DNA from 2 places in the Paenibacillus litoralis genome. Region 1 is predicted to be linked to the other one. Evidence: riboswitches for the same ligand, from Rfam matches in the RefSeq annotation. Region 1 holds a riboswitch; the other holds the start of a gene.
What was found. Region 1 has a riboswitch for thiamine pyrophosphate ahead of ACKGJP_RS26885 (ECF transporter S component). Riboswitches for the same ligand answer to the same signal wherever they lie in the genome.
Positions count from the first base shown of each region.

Region 1 (8,033 bases):
CATCCTTCCTTAACATGGACTGAGAAATAATTCCTTCTCGTTTTCCTTCGATTATACCGCAACTTTCGACCTAATAGGATAAGATTAATATAAAATCGACAATTTCAATAGAGATAGTGATGCATTTTGTCGAGACTGCCGTCCTATCGAGATCCGTACCCTAAGAATGAAAGCTCCCTCCGGCCGGAACGATCAAAAAAAAGAACCTTCGTCCCCCCATACCTGGCGGAGTCGAAGATTCTTCTAAACATTCCTGGCAATTCCGGCGGTAAGCCGCTACACCGGCCACTTCTCCTGGCGGTAAGCCATTTCCCAGAACATCAGCTCATAACGGCTGCTGATCAGGAAATGACGCTTCATCCGCTCGCGGTCCGCGTCCGATATTTTTGCCGCAATCTCGTCAAACCGTTCGATCTGCTCCTTGACGAGCTCCCCGAACCATTCGCCGCCGTAGGCGTCGATCCATTCCTGATAAATCGGATGGCCGGGCTTCGAGCCCTTCAACCGCTCGCCGATCTCATAATAGAGCCAGTAACACGGCAGAATCGCCGCGATCACATCGCCGAGATGCCCCGTATACGCAGCCCTATACATGTGCGACGTATAAGCATAGGCGGTAGGCGCCGGTTCGAACGAAGCTTTTTCTTCATCGGTTATGTCCAGCAGCTTGGAAAACTTCTCGTGCAGCGACAGCTCGGCGCCATATGTACCTTGCGCATGCACCGCCATCCGGTTCGTCGTAAACAAATCGTCCGCTTTGGCGGCTCCCAGCGCCTGCACGCGGGCGAACTGCGACAAATAGTAAGCATCCTGCATCACGTAGTAGCGGAACGCCTCGATCGGCAGCGTGCCGTCGGCGATGCCGGTTACGAACGGATGATCGAAGCTTGCCTGCCAAATATCATCGGCCTCTTGCCGTACCTGCTTGGAAAATGTCGTCATGCTGCATCCAACCTCCTAAGTGTGAATCTCTGTAAGTTTGCCGGTTCTACCCGATCATTCTAACGTCCGTCATGTCAAAAACGGGAGCGTACCCGCTCAGTCCGATCGCCACGGCCGCAATAGCCGAATACACGATGATCGCAAGGATATCGGTCCGCGACAAGCTCAGCTCGTAGTAATACGTTCGCCGCTTGGCTTCCGAGAAGCGCTTGGCCTCCATCGCCACGGCGATCCGTTGCGCCCGCCGAATGCTCTGCGCGAGCAGCGGAACCGCATATGCCTTCAGCTTCCGGTACAATCCCCCCAAGCCTCGCTGCCGCCGGATGCCGCGTACCTTGAGCGCATAGCGCAGCGTCTGCAGTTCCTCGAGCAGCAGCGGAATAAGCCGGATCGAAGCCATGAAGCTGTACGCGTATTTCGGCGGCAGCTTCGCTTGCTGCATGAGCGAATAGAACAGGTAGACCGGCCTCGTCGTCAAGGCGAACGTCAACCCGAGTACGGCAAAATCAAGCGCCCGGAAGCCGAGATGCACGCCGCGGAAAAAGCTTTCCTTCGTCACCGAAACCAGTCCCCACTCGAACCAGAGCGTCGTTCCTTTGCCGAATAAGGTCATGGACAACGCGCTGGACACGAAAATGAGCAAAAACGGCGACATATACAACAGCAGCCTCCGCAGCGGGTGTCCCGAGAAAAGAAGAAGCAGCGCGAGATGAAACAACGTCATGTAAACGAGGGTATCGAGATTATGGACGAACATCGCATACACGAAAAGGACGATGAACAGCAGCAGCTTAAGTGCGGGATTGCCGCGGTGCAGCCACGTTTCCCGGTAGGTGAAATCGATCTGCATCGGTTCAGCCCCTCCCTATTCCGGCGGGAGCTTCGCTTGAGCGGACAGTCCCGGCGCATGCATCGGCGGGCTGCCCTTCCTTCTCTCGTCTCGGGCTCGCCAAGCAGTCCGAAGCGAGCTTGCCGCCTGCGACCGTCCATATTCGCGTGGCAAAACGGTCGACGATTTCCCTATCATGCGTCACCATAACGATCGTCGTTCCGTGCCGCCGCCATTCCTCCAGCTTTTCGAGCATGGCGAACGTGTTTTTGGCATCCTGGCCGAAGGTCGGTTCGTCCAGCAGCAGAACCGGCTGCTCCTTCACGATAGCGCAGGCGACGCTCAGTCTGCGCTTCTGGCCCATCGACAGCAAATACGGATGCTGCGCGGACTTCCCCGTCAGTTCGAACAAACCGAGGAGCCGCTTCGTCTTCTCCGCGACCTCCTTCTCCGGAAGCCTGTCAAGCCGGAGCGTATAGGCGACCTCGTCATAGACGGAGTTGGTGACGAATTGAAATTCCGGGTTCTGAAAGACGTACGCGAGCTGTGAAGCAAGATCGTCAACCTGTGCCGCATCCCGCCCGTTCACCTTGTAGCTGCCGGACGTTCGGATGAGCTGCATCAGCGACAGCAGCAGCGTGCTTTTGCCCGCGCCGTTATGTCCAACGACGGTGATCCACTCTCCCGGACGAACGTCGGCCTTTTGCACGAACAGCTTTTCGGTTTTTCCCCGGTAACCGGCAAACGCGTCCAGCGAAAGAAGCGGATTGCCCGAAGCCGGCAGAAGCGGCTCAGCCTCTGGCTGGGGATGCCGCGCCGAATAATCGTCCCAGACGCCGGGATACCAAATGCCGTAATCGATCAGTTGCTGCTTGTAGCGGTCGAACACTTCGTTTTTCCCGCCGTCCCCCAGGATTCTGCCTTGGTCGTCGAACAGGACGACCCTATCGACAAAATCGACGATGCTGTCGATCTTGTGTTCGACGATGAGCACCGTTTTATCGCGGCCGACCGCCTTAATCGTTTCCCAAACTTGCTCGGTCCCTTCCGGATCAAGGAGTGCGGTCGGTTCGTCGAGAAACAGCACGTCAGGCTCAAGGGCGAGAACGGAAGCGATCGCCAGACGCTGCTTCATGCCTTGGGAAAGCGCGTTGATCGGCGTATGGATATCATCCAGCCGCAAACCGGCAAGCTCCAGGTAATGCCGAATCCGCTGCGGCATCTCCGCGCGCGGAACCTGCAGGTTTTCGAGCACGAAAGCCAGCTCTTCATCTACGAAAGGCATGCAGAACTGCGTATCGGGATCTTGAAACACATACCCCCATGACGAAGGGAGCGTAATGTCCTCGTGCTTCATCGGCACTTCCACCGATCGGGGGATGATGCCTGTCAGCACTTGAAGGAGCGTCGATTTGCCGCATCCGCTCGGACCGAGCAGCAGTACCTTCTCCCCTTGGCCTACCTCAAAAGACAGGTCGCGGAACAGCAAGCCTTCGTCGCCGGGAAATTTCAGTCGCAGCTGTTTGACGCCTGCTTCCGTAATCATCTGTCATTCTCCTCGGCTTTCCAAATTTAATGGTCCAGCGCGTTGTAATCTTCCTTGGATACGGGACGCAGCTGCTTCGTCACGCCGGTAGCCTCAAGAGCCTTGACGAGATAGTAAGCGAAAAAGCCGCAGATGACGATCGAACCGATCGTCCTGGCTCCGATCATAAGGGTCAAATTCCATGCCGACAGATCGGTAATGTAATTATTGTAGAAATCCATAATAAGCGAACCGACGCTGGAGCCGATCGCGGCGAGCGAGGCGACGCCTATCGTAAACCTTTTGTACCCGAAGGCGGCAAATGCCAGCTCCGCGAATAAGCCTTGCAGCAGGCCGGACAGCAGCACGGATACGCCGTATTGCGAGCCGGTAACAAGCTCCGCCGACGCAGCCGCCACCTCGGCCAAAAGCGCGACGCCGGGCTTGCGAATCAGCAATGCCGCTACCGTTCCGGCAATAAACCACATCCCGTAGATGAGCTCCTCCAAACGGATACCGAACGGTTTGGCCGCATCATAGAGCGGTCCCCACAGCTTATAGACGATCCCGAACACAACGGCGATCACAACCGTCACCAAAATATCTGCCAACTTAAGACCTTTTCCCATCGTCCTGCACTCCCTTTTCTTCTAAAATGTCCAGCCGGCTCCCGTTCCGGAGCCCGGACTTTATGAATTGCCACTAGACGCCTCACCGTATGAGGCGTGTCCTCAGAAGCTTACTCCTTACCTTACGAGGGGGACTAAAACAAAAAAGCCACCCCGTAAAGGAGTGGCGGAAAGTCGATGCCGCGCGGCAACCGGTTCAAGGAACCGTTCTTCCACTTCCCTACGCTGGTTCTAACCAGATCAGGTTCAGAGGGTCTAGGATCTTGCGATCCAGTCTCAGCCGCTTTGGCTCCCCTAGTGACAGTTTTATATTAGCACGCATTTGTCAAAAGTCAACATTCAAGTTGTAACCCGCCCGTCACGCTTCCGTCCTGCCGAATGCCGGGTCATTCGCCGCAGGCTTGCGTCCAAGCCGGTAAACGCTGAGAAAAAGACCCATCAGCAGCGCCTCGGTAATCGAGCTCGATCCGCCGTAGCTGATAAACGGTAACCCCAGCCCGATAATCGGCAGCAAGCCGATCGCCATCAGGAAATTCCAGAAGAAGTGAATCGAAAAGTAAGCGATAACGACCGCGGCCAGCATTTTCCCGAATGAATCGGTAGTCCGCCCCGCGGCTTGCAGAAAGCGCAGTGCGAGCATCACGGCCGCAGCGACGACGATTGCGCCTGCCGCCCAGCCGAGGGCATAAACCAGATATGGAAAAATCAGCTCCGCATGGACGGCGGGAATCCCCTTTACACCGTGTGCGAAGCCTTGTCCCCATAGTCCGCCCTGCTCGATCAAGAACAACGATTTCTTCGTGTAAAAGGAGGCGTCGGGATCATTGCCGAAAAACGCCTTCAGTCTCTGCAGTCCATAAGAGCCTCCGGCTGCCAAGCCGACTGTACAGCAGGCCGCCGTTAGGCCGATCAGCGCGAACCGCTCCTTCATGCGCGAGCAAACCAAAAGCAAAATCAGTCCCGTTGCGTAAACGAACAAGGCCGAAAACGAACGAATCTGAAATAACCCCATAAACGGTATGACAACGAACCATAGCAGCTTCCACAGCAGTCCGTCCGCATACAGCGCCCACTCTTTGGCGAAGCGCGGAATTTGAATGCGCATAAGCGGCTCCGATCCGGAGATTCCATCCCGGGAGCCCTTACTTGATTCGCCCGAAGCCGGGAATACGGTATCCTTTACCCTCGTGCCCGCAATCTGTCCGCTTACCGCAATCAAAAGCAAGACGGCAGCAAAAAAAGAAACGTCGATACGCATGGAGTTGAAAGGCAGCTCGAGATGCGGGACGCCGTTTACCGTGCCGCTGCTCCACGCCGTCATTACGATCAGCAGGATCGCTCCTGCATAGAGGTGCCAGGTGTAGCGGAGCAGCTTGCGGTAATCGAAAAGCGCAACGCCCGCGAGCACGAAGACGCCTGCCAGCTGGGCCTTCAGCTTATTGACGAACAGCGCATCGTTAAGCCAGCTCCCGCTTACTACGATCGATAGCATGGCCAGCAATCCGACCGCCATAAAGAATGCCGTCAGCGCGATGACCGTCCATTCGATTTTCACTTTATGCGTCCGGTTCAGATCCTTGCCGACGCTTAGCGGGTCTCCCATGCCGGCGACCGCCTGCCGGATCGCTTCCTCTTCGGACATGCCCCGCTCCATATTCCCGATGACCGCATCCTCCAAATGAGCGAACAATTCCTCCCGGACGTCCGGATGGACGCGCTTATTCCGGATTTGCCCGCAGACCGCCTCAACGTATAGCTCCATCGCTTCCGTACTCATGCGCGGCCCTCCCCGAGCACTTGGTCCACGGCATTGCGGAATAGGCTCCATTCCCGGGTTTTCTCCGCAATCAGCTGGCGGCCGCGTTCCGTAATGCGGTAATATTTTCGCTTGCGGCTGCCTTCTTCCTGGAACCAGTAGGCTTCGACGAAGCCCTCCGCCTCCAGCTGATGCAGAATCGGATACAGCGTCCCTTCCTTAAACTGAAAAACGCCGCTCGAACGCGATTCCATCTCTTTAATCATCTCGTAGCCGTACATCGCCTTTCGCTCCAGCAGCGTTAAAACGAGCGTCACCGTGCTGCCCTTCATCAGCTCTTTGCTTATTTTCACGCGATTCTCACTTCCCTCCGTTATCTATGCATCGTTTATCTAGGTATAATAATAATCGCCGTTCCACGTTTTGGCAAGCACCCGTTCGACGGAAGGAACGCCTCAAAAAACGTCGAATACGGTAAGCGACTTTTCGCGATATTATTGCTTTGTCGCGCAATCTGTGTCAAGATGAGAAAAGCGAAATCATCGCCCGCTCTGCAGCGTCAGCGCAAGCGGCTCTAGAACGATACGAACTCTATAGAACAGGTGACATGTACATATGGCGAAGCCGTTTTTCCGGTTATTGACAGAACTTTCTTCACGCAAAACCGTTTCACGGGTAACAGGCGCTTTCGCCAAATCGAGAGCCAGCCGCAGCTTTATTCCTTGGTTTGCCAGAACGTACGGGATCCGCATTGAAGACGCCGAGAAGCGCATATCGGATTACGCGTCGCTCAACGATTTTTTTACCAGAAAGCTTAAGCCCGGCATTCGTCCCGTCGAAGCGGCCGAAACCACGCTGGTCAGTCCGGTCGATGCTATGATTACCGGCATCGGAGAGATTAAAGCAGGCCAGATTTTTAACGTAAAAGGGCAGGATTACACGATCGAGGAGCTGCTCAACCGCTCTCCCCGGCTCGTCAACTATAAGGACGGCTTTTTTTTCGTGCTCTACTTGAGCCCTACCGATTACCATCGGATCCACGCGCCGGTCAGCGGCAAAATTGTCGAAAAGGAACACGTGCCGGGCAAAGTGTACCCGGTTAACGAGTTCGGCCTGCGTCACATGAAGAGAGTACTGAGCCGCAATGAACGGCTTATCACATATATGCAGCATGCGTTCGGAGAAGTCGCCGTCGTCAAGGTCGGCGCGTTGAACGTGAGCAGCATTCAATACGTCAAGCCTCTGCCGGATCAACTGGCGGGCGGCGACGAGCTGGCGTATTTCGAATTCGGTTCGACGATCGTCCTTCTTACCGAGTCGGGCACGTTCGAGCCTCGCAGCGATCTGCAGCTGGGCAGCGTCGTCAAAATGGGACAATCGCTCGGTACGCTGCAGCCCAAAGGCTGATCCGCGGGCCATGCCGGCCGAAGCTCAACTACAAAGCACATCATACGGGCAAGGACGGAGCTATCCGTCCTTGCCCTTCTCTAATTGAGAAGGGAGACTTTCATAATGACGACCTCAGCAGCTATAGCGGCCGGTTCTGCTCCGGATACGAACAAAACCGCTTACCGCATTTTGCTGGCGATCAGCTTGGTTCATTTGTTCAACGACTCGATGCAATCGGTCATTACCGCCATTTTTCCGATCCTTAAAGACTCCATGTCGCTCACATATTCACAAATCGGACTCATTTCCTTCGCGCTCAGCTTTACCGCTTCGCTTATGCAGCCGGTCGTAGGCATGTTTACGGATGCGAGGCCCTCGCCTTACTTGCTGCCTATCGGGATGGCCTCGACCTTAGTCGGCATGCTCTGTCTGGGCTTTGCGCCCAACTATTGGTTCGTTCTGCTGGCCGCCATGATGGTCGGACTTGGCTCGTCGGTATTCCATCCGGAAGGCTCCAGAGTGTCTTATATGGCCGCCGGGAACAGAAGAGGACTCGCCCAATCGATTTTTCAGGTCGGCGGAAACGTCGGACAGGCGCTTGCGCCGCTCATGGTCATATACATTTTCTTCCCGCTCGGCCAGAAAGGCGCACTATGGTTTACGTTCGTTGCCGGAGCGGCCATTCTCGTTCAAATTTTTATCGCCAGATGGTATAAAGAGAGGCTGCTCGTCATGCCTAAGCGCACGCGCAACGGCGCGGCGCGCAGCAACGGGGGCGTACGCCGCAAGCAAATCGGCTACGCGATCGTCGTGCTCATCGTGCTCGTCTTCGTCCGTTCTTGGTACGGCGCCAGCATCTCGAACTATTTCATGTTTTACTTGAACGAGAACTTGGGCGTTTCCAAACAGAATGCCCAATATTTCATTCTGGCTTTCGGCCTTATGGGCGCGGTCAGCACGTTT
Region 1 is NZ_CP176395.1:6,347,555-6,355,587, forward strand. Features, by position in the region: gene tenA (thiaminase II) at 277-942, opposite strand; gene ACKGJP_RS26875 (energy-coupling factor transporter transmembrane component T family protein) at 989-1,792, opposite strand; gene ACKGJP_RS26880 (ABC transporter ATP-binding protein) at 1,797-3,317, opposite strand; gene ACKGJP_RS26885 (ECF transporter S component) at 3,344-3,925, opposite strand; TPP riboswitch at 4,126-4,231, opposite strand; gene ACKGJP_RS26890 (FtsW/RodA/SpoVE family cell cycle protein) at 4,284-5,702, opposite strand; gene ACKGJP_RS26895 (PadR family transcriptional regulator) at 5,699-6,034, opposite strand; gene asd (archaetidylserine decarboxylase) at 6,297-7,088, shown strand; gene ACKGJP_RS26905 (MFS transporter) at 7,194-8,033, shown strand, end outside.

Region 2 (8,033 bases), 820 kb from region 1:
TGGGCAAAGCTATGGCGGCCTATATCCCTGACGACCGGCTCGATCAAATTCTCGAAACGAGAGGCATGCCCCAGAAGACCGAAAATACGATTACGAATGCGGCCGATTTCAAAAAAGCGCTTGACGTCATCCGCAAGCAAGGGTACTCCACTGAGGATGAAGAGGGAGAGCTCGGCATCCGCTGCATCGGTTCCGCCATTTTCGATCACACCAAGCAGCTCAAAGCTGCGATCAGCATAACGGGACTTCGCACGGATATGCCGATCCAGCAGATTCCAGCGTTAGGCGCGCTGGTGAATCAAGCCGCTCAGGACATTTCCCGACGGCTTGGATTTCCGCAGCAGGTGGAAGCTTGACGTCCAAAAGCAAAAAAGCTGTTTGAATCCGCATCCTTCGCGGTTCAAACAGCTTTTTTTACATTATCGTTTATTCGATCATGCCTTCGACCGGGCTGCTGGCGGAAGCATAACGCTTCTTCGGAATGCGTCCAGCCAGGAAGCCTTTGCGTCCCGCTTCTACCGCAAGCTTGAACGCTTCGGCCATAAGAACGGGATCTTGTGCAAGCGACACAGCCGTGTTGAGCAGCACGCCGTCCGCTCCGAGCTCCATCGCAAGCGCCGCGTCGGCCGGTCCGCCGATTCCGGCGTCCACGATAATCGGCACTTTGGCCTCTTCGATGATAAAGCGCAGATTGTTCGGGTTGATGATCCCTTGGCCGGAGCCGATCGGAGAAGCGCCCGGCATCACTGCGGCCGCTCCCGCCTCCTGCAGCTTGCGGGCCAAAATCGGATCGTCCGACGTATACGGGAGAACGATAAACCCTTCGTCCACTAATATTTTAGTCGCCTCAAGCGTGCCTACGGGATCGGGCAGCAGCGTTTTCGGATCGCCGATCACTTCCACTTTGATCATGTCGCACAACCCGCTGGCTTTGGCGAGACGGGCGATACGGACGGCTTCCTCCACCGTATAAGCGCCGGCGGTGTTCGGCAGCAGCGTATATTGCTTCAGGTTCAGCGTTTCGAGAAAATTAGGCGAATCCGGATTGTCGATCGGAAGACGGCGGATGGCGAAGGTCAATACTTCCGTTTTGGATGCTTCAACCGCTTTGCCCTGGATATCCAGAGCGGGAAACTTGCCTGTTCCGAGAAGCAGGCGGGACTGAAATTCATAGGGTCCGATTTTCAAAAGATCTTTCATGATTAGCGCTCTCCTTCATTTATCCGTAGTTTGATAATGTCCTGTTCTGCTAGCGAAATGTCGCGCTTTATCCGCCGCCGACAAAATGCACGATTTCCACTTGATCGCCGTTTTGAAGCTTCGTATCGCTATAATGGGTACGTTCGATAATCGTACGGTTCAGTTCGACGACCAAAATTTTATGCTCAAGCTTGAATGCGGCGAGCAGCTCGCTGACCGTGCCTACGTTCTCCACATCCCGAAGCTCCCCGTTGACGGTAAGCTGCATGGTGTTCCCTCCTTCATGTCTTCTCTGGACTTGCTCCCGGATCGAGAAACAGCGCAATAATAACCGCCGTTCGGGAACCTCCTTGCTTTCTTCGGAAACGAAAAAAAGCCAACCGCATAGGGTTGACTTCAAGGGCTACACGCCAAAAAAACGCATAACCACTTCCCTACGCTGGTATGATCCAGGCGGCGCACAAAAGCGAAATCCGCTATGCGCCTTTTCAGGTTCCAAGGGTTTCAGACGGCGTCTGTTCTCAGCCCGGCAGTTCAGGCTCCCCTAGTGGTAAAAAAGTATTCAATAAGCAATAGTATAGCACATACGGCAAACTATTTGGTATAGCGGATTTCGAGCTCGGCAAAATCGTCCGTCAGCGCTACGGCCACTTCATTGACGAGCGACTTTTTGACGAGCTTGTTCAGCAAGAGCGTCAACTCCTGCAAGTCGCTGAATTCTGGCATTGCCAGGAGCTCCGCGGAGCTCCACGGCTCCTCCCGGCTGCTCAGTGCACGGAGCAGCGGCATACAGCAGCTTTCCATTTTGGACATGACGGAAAACTCGCAGGCCAGCAGCACAAGCTCGACGCGCTGTCTGAGCGTCTCCATGCTCGAGGTCAGCTCCTCGTACAGTTTGTACACGCCCGGATTGATCCGGTGAACCTGCTCCCATACCGTCATCTCCGGATGGCTCCCGTGCTCGATAATGACGATTCGCGCCCAATGATGCAGAGCCGCCATTACACAGCTGTAGGCATCCATGACATGATCCTCGCGCAAGTAATCCTTGGCTTTGGAATACGTTCGTAAAAATGCGGCAAACTCCGCCATCATCTTCCGTTCGCGCAGCCGATCCGGAAATTCAAGCAGCCGGTGACGCAAATGCTCCAGCTCCCCTCTGCGATCCAACAAGATTTCACCTCGTACGATCCACTCCATCGTGTTCCGGTTCTCTTCACCTTGAACCAGGCTCTCCAGCTCGTCCGCTTTCAGCCATCGTTCTTGTATACGGCTTCCGTCTTTTATATAATGAAATAGATTATCGGTGCATAATTCCCGATCGTAGACGATCAGCACCAGCCGATGGAAATGATCGGTCATAGGTCCATGCGCCGTCTCATATTCGTACAGAAGCACACTCATGACGTGTACTTCCATTTTCAATCGTTCGATGAGCTCGGTTTTGAATCGGTCCATGCCAGCCTCCGTCGTAGCCTTAATTTCTGTATACTGTACATTTCTACACCGAACACAACTTTCCTGCCGAATGGGAGAAAAGTCACATTTTCTGATGGAAGAAGAGGAAACGGATGTTATTTAAATCAAGTAAAGTCAATGAATTTCGGCTTTGGGGCCTATTGCTGACGATGTTCGGCCTGCTGATTATGGTACTGGGCATGGCCGGTATCGTGTTCGAGTGGGGCACGTTCGGTCGCGTCATCGCCGCTATATTTCTTGTCCTCGGGCTCATTAGCGTATTTGCAAGCATGGCCGTTTATTTCTGGGCAGGCATGCTCTCGACGAGCGCAGTCGTGCTGGAATGCCCGGAATGCGGCAAAACGACGAAGCTGCTCGGCAAAACCGACCGCTGCATGTTCTGCAAAACGATTTTGACGCTCGATCCGACACATGCGCCGAAAGAAACGGCGGAGGCTGCGACGCAGCATTCCTCACAGTAAGCCATTCAAAAAAAGCACCCGCTCGCGATGAACTCGCTTGTCGGGTGCTTTTGCGTTACGGCCTCTTCTCGAGGGTTTCCTTGATTACGTTCCAAATATCGGGCGTTTCGAATGTCCGGCTCCAGGAGGCGATGCCGGCAAGATCGTGCTTTTTGACAAGCTCGGCCCTGCTCTTCATGGAAACCGCGTCTTCGATCCAGATTTTGATCGTTTTGCCGTCTTCTTTATACTCCACGTAATTGTTGCCGGCTTCCTGATCGTACGTCGGCGTAAGATTTTTGTCTTTGATCGTTTTCTGAATGACGTCCATCCCGACGGCCTTGGAGCTGACCTTCGTTTTGCCGTCCTTCGTTTCCTCGGTCCATACGCGCGAGTAAAAAGGAACGCCTAGCAGCAGCTTGGATGCGGGGACGTCGTCTTCCTTCATGATTTGCGTAATGCCCTTCTCCACCCAGGACAGCGATGCGACGGGTCCGGCTTTCTGACTGGAAGCCCAGTGCTCGTCGTACGTCATGACCATCATATAATCGACCACCTCGCCGACGGCGCGCCGGTCCATGAAGAGGGAATACACCTCCGACCCGTCTTTCACCGTTACGTCGATCGACACGACCAGCCCCTGCTCGTGCAGGAAAGGCGTCAGTTCGCGTACGAACTGAACGACATTCGCTTTATCCTTCAGATAGACGTTCTCGAAGTCGATGTTGATGCCGTCGATCTGATACATTTGCGCGAAGCTGACAAGCTGCTTGATCATTTTGATCCGCTTGTCATAAGTGGAGAGCGCCTCGGACGTCTGCTTCGGCTCGAAGCCGTTCGAGAATAGAGCCCATAGCTGGTAGCCCTGCGCATGCGCCCATTTGACGAAAGCGGCGTCGCCGTTATTTTTCAAGTTGCCCTCGCCGTCGGCCAGATGGAACCACTGCGGGCTGATGACGTTCAGGCCCGGCATGGCGCCGATTTTGGACGTATCGGGATTTTTGTTGTAAACCTGCTGCCAAGTCAAATTGATTTTGCCGCCCAGCGGCTTCCATGGCGCCTTCGGTTCCTTCCGTTCTTGGACCGGAATGGTCTCGACGCGATCGAGCGACACTTCGCTTTTCTTCATGTAGCCGATGTACCCGTTCGCCAGCTGAATCTTATACCAATCCTTCTCGTCCGCAAGCAGCATGACCGCCTCGCCTTGCTTGACGTCGGCGGCTATCGGCGCTTTGACGGTAGGCTCCGTACGCATCGCGCGCAGCTTATCCGGCTTGTTCGCCGAAGCGGCCGCTTTGCCCCACTGGATAACGTCGCCCGCTTTGTGAAGAATGACGGCTCCGGTTTCGGCGGACTCCCGAATCTCCAGCTTGTAATAGGTTAATAGAGGATCAACGGGCACATATGTCGTATTATCGATCTTCTCTACGGGAAAACGGAGCGTAAACGGCTTCTCGTTGACGAGTCCGGTGAGCTGGCTTGTTTTGAGCCGCACGACCTTGTCCTGCGTCGTGATGATAACCGACTGGCTCTGTTCCTCGTAGCGAATGTTAGGATCTATCAAGTCCTTATAGACGTCGATCGGCAGCTTCAACGATTCTTTCTCGCCTGCAGCAGGCAGCCTCAGCATTTCGCCGCGGTAAAAAACAGGCTTTTTGGAGCCGTCGAAGTCAGGCGTCTGGTGCATCGAATTCGGCCAGTAAAAGTGCCAATATCCGTAACCGGCACCGCCGATCATGGCAATCAAAAACAGGATGACAAGTAGCGGGACGACCCTTCTCGGCTTGCGGCCGCGAGGCTCGGCATTCGTTGCTGCCGGTTCCATAATTCACTTCCTTTATTTGTATTGACGCGCCAAAACGCGCGAATGTTGCGGAATAAGGGAAAATTAGGGCCATATCGACCCTACGGGCATAAAAAAAGACGCATCGCGCTGCATCGCGCGCCGATACGTCCTATTATACTATATTTTACGACAAATCTCGCAATCTTTTACAATTGTTCGATTATGGAAAGTTCGTTTGACGTTTGACTAATGCTTAATCGTGCTTGCGCAATCCCGGCAAAGCCCATATACCTCGAGCCGGTGGCCGCGTACGACAAAGCCCGTTTCCTCCGCCGCTATATGTTCCACATCATGCAGCTTCGGATAGTTAAAGTCGACGATTACGCCGCAGCTTTCGCATTGGGCGTGGTAATGCTCCGACATGTCCGCATCAAACCGGCTGGAGCTGTCTCCGTAGGTCATTTCACGCACAAGTCCGGATTCGATAAATACCTTCAGGTTGTTGTACACGGTCGCTACGCTCATGCTAGGGAAACGACCTTCCAATGCCCGATAAATCTCGTCGGCTGTCGGATGCGAAGTCGTATCCAACAAATAGGAAAGTATGGCATGCCGCTGCGGAGTCATTCGCACTCCCGTCGACTTCAGCTTATCCAGCGCTTGTTCAAACCGGGCTCCCAAAGTTATCACCACCATCATTCTTATGCTCGCCTATTCGGCGTACTTGCGAGTTATTCTCATTGTACGTTTGAAATGTTCGTTTTGTCAATGAAACATCCCCCCATAACGCGAAGCCGGCTGCAGCGTAAGAAGAGAGTCGCTCTGTCAAACCTCCGGAAATGACGCTTTCCGCCGCCAGGCAGACCGCTCAAGGCTCCCATCTTATTCCTATTCGGGAGCCTTGAAACGATGCCAGGAAATCGGGATCAATCGATTTTGTTCACCGCGATGTGTCCGTTGCTCGAACGGATCAGCAGCTTGAATTGGCCCGATCCGATTTTGCCTTCGATGCTGTTCTTATCCTTGGTCAGCGGCAGATCCGAATCGATGGAGCTGTTCGTCGTAGCGCCGTCGACCGTGAAGCTTCCTGATGACGGAACTTTAACCTCCACCTTCGAATTCGTCGTACGCAGCTCCCAATTGCCGCCCATCGTACCGCTCTTCGCCTCGATTTTGCCGTTCGTCGTGACGGCGGTAACTTGATCGCTCGCTTCATCGAGCTGAATTTTGGCATTCGTCGTTTCCGCCTTCAACTTTCCTTCGATTCGGCTGATATCCATGGAGCCGTTCGTAGATACAAGCTGCGTGTCTCCCTTGATGTTGGCGGCGTTAACGGAACCGTTCGTCGTCCGCGCCTCCGTGCTGCCGACAATGTCGGTGAGCGTGAGCGTGCCGTTCGTCGTTTGCAGCTTCAGCTTGCTTAGGGCCGTAAGGCGGCTCGCTTCGAGCCTGCCGTTGCGCGTCTCCACATCGTAATCGTATTTGCCGGTCTCCGGCACCGTTACGACAAGCTCCATTTTCGGCGTTCTTCTGACGCCCAGCTTGCCGCTGTAGGATTCGCCTTTTGCTTCTATGGAAAGCTTACTGCCTTCCTTGAATTCGATCTTCGAATTGTCGGCGATGCGTTCCGCTTCCGCGGTGTCAGACAGGTCGACCCAAACCGTCGTTTCTACTTGAATCTTGTCTACCGCGCCCGTCTTGATCACGATAGGACCGTTCGCATTATCGAGCTCGATCTGTTCCGTACCGGAGGCGATCGGGATGCTCGTCACGCCCTTCTCGAACTTTTGTCCGCCGTTCGAAATCACGTTGAACCAATCGAATGAAAATTTGCCGACCTGCGTCGTGCCGATGACAATGGCGGAAATAATGACGGCGATCAGCACGCCGCCCAGATCCAGCTTGAGCTGACGCTCCCCCTTATGATAAATAAAGCTGAACAGCATATACTCGACGCCAAGCGCGATAAGCACAGCCGGCCACCAACCGACGACTTTCCCGAGCAGCGAGCTGCCCGTCGTCTGGTCGATCAGCAGAAGCACGCCTACCAGCACCATCAGCGCCGCAGCCGTATATCTCCCTACTTTCAACATAGCCATTCTCCTAACCGTTATTTTTTGCGCGATTCCATGACGAACAGAACGATGCCCGCTCCGATCAAAATGGCAGCCCCTATATAAGAACCGTTCATCCGGAACAGCTCGCTGAACCAAGCGGGTCTGTTAAACAGCAGGAAGAAAACGACTCCCGCTCCGATCAGCACAAGGCCGAGACGATTCGGACGATCCGCGCCATTTAAAGGATCCGTCCCCCACGCTTCCGGCGGAAGCTCGCCCGACTGCACCATTCTCGCACGCGCATTCACCTTATCCGCAAGCTGCAGCGCATCGAAAACGTTGTAAAAATAGACGACCGGCAGAAGACAACTGATCAGCACGACAAGCGGGATGAAATTATCCCCCTCCATGCTGATGACTACCGTCGGGATCGCCGCGACGTTCAGAATGAACAGCAGCATGACGACAAGCCCCTTTTGCATGAGACCCAAATAGAAATGGCCGATGCCTGGGAACAGAAAGGCGAACAATCCCGTGAGCGCCTTGCTTTTGCGCGGCGGCGCAACGAACGGAACATTCGGATAAGGCGGCATAGGGAACTGCTTCATGCGTTCCTCTAAGAAATCGTCCTTCTTCTTGGTCTCGCTCTGAAAATCATGGTTTCCTTCCATTGCACATTCCTCCATCTATTGGCGCATTAATGACGCATTTGAACGGTCACTTTGTCTACAAATCCAATCACGATTTCAACCTTCCCCCGCAATCCGCTCTCGAGAAGACCGGTGTCCAGGGTGACGATCTGCTGTAAAATACCCAAATGAATGAACAAATAGGTCGCGGCGGCCGCAGCGAATAAATTCGTCAGCTCGGGACGCCAGTAGCGAATGGGAACAGACGTTCTCTTTCGACTTGCGACACTTTGCTCTTGCCTCCCTTGCTCTTCCCGGAGCCGTTCCGAGGCCAAAGCCGCCATGACGTTATCCGTAAATGCCGGCGACGGCAGCTCATCCTCCATCTCTTCTAGCCGCTTATCCAGCTCCAGGTAACCATCCGCAATCCGTCTGCACGGCT
Region 2 is NZ_CP176395.1:7,172,264-7,180,296, forward strand. Features, by position in the region: gene ACKGJP_RS30185 (IclR family transcriptional regulator) at 1-356, shown strand, start outside; gene ACKGJP_RS30190 (thiazole synthase) at 427-1,200, opposite strand; gene thiS (sulfur carrier protein ThiS) at 1,268-1,468, opposite strand; TPP riboswitch at 1,615-1,756, opposite strand; gene ACKGJP_RS30200 (nucleotidyltransferase-like protein) at 1,795-2,658, opposite strand; gene ACKGJP_RS30205 (YgzB family protein) at 2,772-3,140, shown strand; gene ACKGJP_RS30210 (glycosyl hydrolase family 18 protein) at 3,196-4,944, opposite strand; gene perR (peroxide-responsive transcriptional repressor PerR) at 5,152-5,601, opposite strand; gene ACKGJP_RS30220 (DUF4097 family beta strand repeat-containing protein) at 5,832-6,998, opposite strand; gene ACKGJP_RS30225 (hypothetical protein) at 7,016-7,633, opposite strand; gene ACKGJP_RS30230 (anti-sigma factor family protein) at 7,660-8,033, opposite strand, start outside.
Region 2: it holds a riboswitch for thiamine pyrophosphate, as region 1 does, so the genes downstream of both, thiS (sulfur carrier protein ThiS) here and ACKGJP_RS26885 (ECF transporter S component) in region 1, are expected to answer to the same signal.